Linked DNA regions of Oceanispirochaeta sp. M1. The protein of the gene in region 2 interacts with the protein of the main gene of each other region in a pairwise test. Links are inferred from orthologs where the notes say so. Each region holds a gene or a part of one and is shown on either strand. Other genes may lie near its edges.

Region 1 (2,884 bases), on a different replicon or contig from region 2:
CAAAACCTTCAGAGAGATCCACTCCGGCCTGAACAATAAACTCTGCTGTAAACAGAATGGATTTATCCTGGATAAAATTCTTTTTTTCTCTGGTATAAAAAACTGATCTGTACAACTGGGTAACCGTTACCAGTTCACCCAGCTGCTCCAGCTGCCCTCTGATTTCACTGACCCTTTTCTGCTCTTTCTGCCTGGTCAGGTAAAGGACAGAAAGGGGCAGTGCAAGTAAAAGAATAAGCAGACAAAGAGCCGGCAGAGTAATTTTAGAGGGAGAAGACTTCTTTTTTCTGACTGTCATAACTCATTATGAACCCGAAGAGAAAAAGAAATCAATCATTTATTTAACAGCAAACTATACAGATTTTTCCATCAGCGGCTCAAGGAGCTTACAGGCCAGTGTAAACTGTCTCTTATAGTCCCCGCCGAAGGAGAGAATCGTATCATCTTTATCAAGACGCTGCTGAAAATCATTGCCCAGTTCCTTTAACCGGCTGATCATTACAGGTCCGCTGTCGGGATTGCTCACAAGATAACGCGGGCAGCCCCCGGAACCGAGAATCAGTACGGCCTCCATCTGCTGAAACAGACTGTTGAATCCGTATCCGTTCAGCTCAGATGATACGGCAAAAGAAAATCCTTTTTTCAGAGCATCATCATACCCTGGAATGTCCTTAACACGGGAATCCTTTTCACCGCAGAAAACAAGAGTAGCCAGGGCTATATATGTCGGGAAAAAATGGTAATCGTTCTTATCATCTTCCGCAATCTCGAGAGGAGAAGGTGAAACACTCCAGGAACCGGCATCCAGTCCCTCCATTCCATCTCTCTGCCCCTCCACCAGAGAGCGGCAGTACTGTAATAAAGAATCCTGTGAGTACTTCTCATTAGGGACTCTTCCGGCAAGAATATGCTCCAGAAAGATCCGCATCTGACCAACCCGGGAAGTCATGCTTTCATAATCATTATCTTTGTTTGTTAGGAATTTTTTTACTGTTAATATCATAAAAGTATTCTACTGAAATGAACAAAACTTGGAAAGCCTTTCAACCCGTCGGTCTCTACTATAGAATAGGATCATGGAAGATAATTTATCAGGAACAATACAGGATAATACCCACAATCTTTTAAAGAGGGTTTATTACAGCGATACAGATGCAGGCGGGGTTGTTTATCACAGCCGTTATATTGAAATGGCGGAACATGCCAGGAGTGAACTGATACGCCTGCTTGGCGGAGAGCAGCGAGGCCCCCTCCAGGAACAGGGAATAGGCTTTGTCGTCCGCTCACTGAATGTAAGCTATAACAGACCTGCATTTCTGGATGATACTCTTACTATAAAAACCAGTATTACAAAATGTGAAACATTCACCCTTATTTTTGATCAGAATATTTATAGAGAAGAAGAACTGCTCTGTGAAATAAAGGTCAAGACGGGATGTGTCTCTCTCAGTGAAGGAAAGCCCACAGCAATGCCGAAGGACTGGCAGGGATTAATCCGGGAGAAAATGCTCTCGTCCAAATCAAATATCCGCTGAATCAACAGCGGATATTATATAGTGTTACCAGGTTCCCAGATTATCTTTAACAGCCTTGCGAATAAGGTCCTGATACTCTTTCTTTGTTGCATCATCAAGTGCAGGACGATCTTCTTCAAGGTGACGGATATATGCTTCTACCCCTCCGGATTGATAGCCGGTCTTCATAATAGGAACCTGCTCTGAGTCCATAAGCCAGAGAGTGGGGAATCCCTGAACACCGAAAACCTGAGCCATCAGCTCATTCTGTTTTTTAACATCATCAGAGAGTTCAATACCATTAGGAAAATCGAGAAATACCAAAACCAGATTCTCTTCAGCATATTTCTTAAACTTAGGGGTCTCAAATACTTCATCCCGAAGCTTGAGGCACCAGGAGCACCAGTCTGAACCTGTAAAGTTCAAAAGTACGTCTTTACCGGTGTCTTCAGACTCGGCAAGGGCTTCCAGAATATCTGAACTCCAGCCCTGGGGGGGATAGCTTTCTGCGGCGACGGAAAATGCTGATAAAAAAAACAATATCAGGCTTATTCTGAAAGTCTTCTTCATTGACGACTCCTTAATCTTAAACATATACTTCTAAATATATATATTTATTCGAAAGAATTCCAGAAAAAACAACTGTTTATCTCAATCCGACAATGCATACCACCGTCTGTCAGACTATTCCTGATCCCATTTTTTGAAGATAAGCGAGGTGTTTATTCCTCCGAAGGCAAAATTGTTACACATTGCATATTCAGGATTAAATTCTCTTCCATCTTCCTGTATATAATCAAGCTCCCCGCAGTTGCTGTCCAGCTCATTCAGATTCAGGTTCGGAGCAATCCATCCAATATTCATCATATTGATAGTCAGCCAGGATTCGATTGCCCCGCAGGCTCCAAGAGTATGCCCAAAATAACTTTTCAGGCTACTATAGGGGATTTTTCTCTTAAAACAATTCCGGGTGGCCTGACTCTCTGCAATATCTCCATGCTGAGTGGCTGTTCCATGGCCGTTTACATAATCAATATCATCCGCTTTCAATCCACCGCTTTCAAGAGCAAGGTGCAATGCCTGCTCCATGGTCTCTTTATTAGGCTGCGTAATATGAACTCCATCAGTATTAGTTCCAAAACCGACAAGCTCTGCATATATCTTAGCCCCTCGTGCTTTTGCGTGTTCATACTCTTCAAGAACTAGAGTACCTGCCCCTTCCCCTATAACCAGACCATCTCTGTCTTTATCAAATGGACTGGGTGATGTTTTAGGAGCATCATTTCTGGTACTGGTGGCAAAGAGGGTATCGAATACTGCAGCATTGGCAGGACCCATTTCTTCAGCTCCACCGCATAGCATAACAGTCT
Region 2 (2,797 bases):
GGATACCGGAATATTGTCTCTCATCCTGCCTGAGCTGAGTCTCTGTGCGGGTGTCTCCCAGAAGGGAAATCACGATTATGATGTATTTGAACACCTTCTGATGAGCTGTGATGCCGCCTCTCCGGAGAATCCAATTGTAAGATTTACAGCTTTATTTCATGATCTGGGAAAACCTGCTGTAAAAAGTATAGACAGCGACGGAATTGCAACTTTTTATAATCATGAAATTGAATCTGAGAAAATTGCAGCAGAAGTCATGGATCGTTATAGATTTCCCAAGAATAAGGCAAACAGAATACTGCATCTCATAAGACAGCATATGTTTCATTATACAGAAGATTGGACTGATGCCGCTGTAAGACGTTTTATTCAGCGTGTAGGTCTGGAATATCTTGAGGATCAGTATTTCCTCAGGGAAGCTGATATAGAAGGTATGACAAAAGGGACTGTTCCCGAGGACTATTACGGCTTGCGGGATCTCAAATTGCGGGTTGAAAAGATTCTGGGAGAGGCGAATGCATTTACTATCAGGGACCTGGCAGTGAATGGAAGAGATATAATGGAGTCCACATCCGTAAAAGGCGGACCTAAAATTGGTATTATACTGAATGAGTTGCTTGAAACTGTTCTGGATGACCCTTCTCAGAACAACAGGGAGGATCTGCTTAATATTGCAGTGAGTCTGGCAGAAAAAATAGACTAATCTTCGGGGTTAAGTCTTAGATAAGCCTCTTCGGCAGCTTTCTGCTCGGCTTCTTTCTTGTTTTTACCCATTCCCGGGCCGTAAGTGGCGGTGTTGACAGACACTTCAATCCAGAAAGTCTTATTATGGTCGGGACCTGAGTTTTTAATGACTGAATATTTTGGATAAGTCTTGAAGTTCTTCTGACAGTACTCCTGTAAAAGAGTCTTAAAATCCCTCTTATGTCTATTCTCGAGTACTTTATCAATCTGGGGAATCAGAAGTGTCAGGATAAATCGGCCTGCTTCCTTGAATCCGACATCCAGAAAATAGGCTCCGAATATGGCTTCCATTGCATCAGCAAGTATGGCTTTCTTCAGGCGTCCACCTGAATTTTCTTCACCCTTCCCGATAAGAAGATATTTATCAATATTGAGTGGGATTGCCAGTTCGGCTAAACTTTCTTCGCTGACTACAAATGATTTGATACGTGCAAGATCACCTTCTACCTTATCAGGCAGACTGTTGAAAAGATAATCTGATACGACCAGTCCTAGAATGGAATCACCGAGAAACTCAAGTTTCTCATTATTATCATTCTGTTCCTGATGTTCGTTGGTATAAGACCTGTGACAAAAAGCAAGGTTCAGAAGATCATGCCTTCTGAACCTTATTCCAGCTTCACGTTCGAAGCTCTGAAGTTCTTTTTTGCGTAAATTATTACAGGGCATAGTGACTATGCCCTGTGAATTTGAAAAAAGTTTCACTTAGATTCGATTATTTACCGAGTTCTGTTTTGATGAAATCAAGAGCGTCAGAAACTTTTTCAAATTCCGTTGCTTTTTCATCAGGAACAGATACACCCATTTCTGAATCAATTGCGTAAAGAAGTTCGTAAGTATCCAGACTGTCTGCTCCAAGATCTTCTCTGAAGCGGGCGTCGAGAGTGATTTTATCTTCTTCGACTTCCAGTTTTTCTGCAATAAGATTTTTCAGTTTTTCGAATAATTCATCCATGTAAGACTCCTTGTATTAAGCCATATCTTCGGGCTCAATAATCTGATTACCCTTGTAGAAACCACACTTAGGACAAACTCTGTGTCTAAGAACTTTATTTCCGCAGTTACTGCAGGAAACCATTGTGGGAGTTCCCATCTTCATATTGATGGTTCTTCTTCTCCGGCTTCTTGCCTTTGATGTTTTATATTTTGGTACTGCCATTTATAATCCTCTCCTGGCTGTTATTGACTGGAAGAATATAGTACGTCCTCTTTTTTTTGTCAAGGTACTCACTTATGTAATAATAAATTAGACTATAGTTCTCACAGACTGTTTGTTTTTATTTTCTCCCGAAGCATATTTTCTACATTTTCAGGGATCATTTCCGTTACATCCGCCCCCAGAACGACGAGTTCTTTTATTGATGAAGACCTGAGAACAAAGTATTTCTGTTCTGTGGGAAGAAATATTGTCTCGACCTGTGGATTCAGCTGTTTATTAAGCATTGAAAGTTCAAACTCATAACCGAAATCATCAACAGCCCTTACACCACGCATAATGACTCTTATATCATTATCACGTGCATAATTCACAATCAGTTTATCCCATAGAGTTACTTTCACATTAGGAATACCCTCAACCATCTCTTTCATCAGGGACAATCTCTCTTCGGGAGTTAAGATATATTTTTTCTGATAATTAACTGATATAACGACATCAACAGAATCAAAGAGCTTGGCGCCCCTTTTAATAAGGTTTAAATGACCGTTTGTCGGAGGATCAAATGATCCGGGAAATACTGCTTTTACCATGCTTCTATATTAACTGCTTTAAACAGCACTTTCAATAAGCTTTATAAAGAAGCTTTGAGGCAGATTAAATTATTATTTATTTTGACATTTATCACGTAAATGGATAGACTGATTTCATGAAAAATAGAACATTCCTACTATTAATGATAATACTGTCTTTATTCTTTTCATGCAGCACAGCTCCTGTAGTTGAAAAGGAACCTGTAGTTGAAGAGGTGGCGGTTGCTGAGCCCGAATTGATTGTTGAACCTGAGCCTGTGGTTGAAGAAGCGCCTGCTGAAGAAGTTGTGGTCAGTGATGAGAG

What was found. Proteins that work in one complex are often made in the same cells at the same time.
Region 1: the proteins of acpP (region 2) and DV872_RS07550 interact in binary tests that used the Escherichia coli proteins (3 or more experiments, as listed by UniProt). The link is inferred for Oceanispirochaeta sp. M1 from one-to-one orthologs.

What each region holds. Positions count from the first base shown.
Region 1 is NZ_QQPQ01000008.1:140,949-143,832, reverse strand. The notes cover bases 1-2,805. They hold DV872_RS07550 (YbgC/FadM family acyl-CoA thioesterase), read left to right. Parts: upstream 1-1,076; coding sequence 1,077-1,535; downstream 1,536-2,805. Other genes in these bases: DV872_RS07540 (beta-ketoacyl-ACP synthase), read right to left, coding at 2,199-2,805; DV872_RS07545 (thioredoxin family protein), read right to left, coding at 1,560-2,084; DV872_RS07555 (hypothetical protein), read right to left, coding at 353-1,003; DV872_RS07560 (DUF4230 domain-containing protein), read right to left, coding at 1-298. Outside these bases: more of DV872_RS07540, read right to left, coding at 2,806-2,884.
Region 2 is NZ_QQPQ01000012.1:157,277-160,073, forward strand. Bases 80-2,797 are described here. They hold acpP (acyl carrier protein), read right to left. Parts: upstream 1,700-2,797; coding sequence 1,460-1,699; downstream 80-1,459. Other genes in these bases: DV872_RS10715 (CCA tRNA nucleotidyltransferase), read left to right, coding at 80-703; rnc (ribonuclease III), read right to left, coding at 700-1,413; rpmF (50S ribosomal protein L32), read right to left, coding at 1,715-1,903; coaD (pantetheine-phosphate adenylyltransferase), read right to left, coding at 2,005-2,493; DV872_RS26820 (hypothetical protein), read left to right, coding at 2,610-2,797. Also shown: more of DV872_RS10715, read left to right, coding at 1-79. UniProt on the Escherichia coli protein: Carrier of the growing fatty acid chain in fatty acid biosynthesis.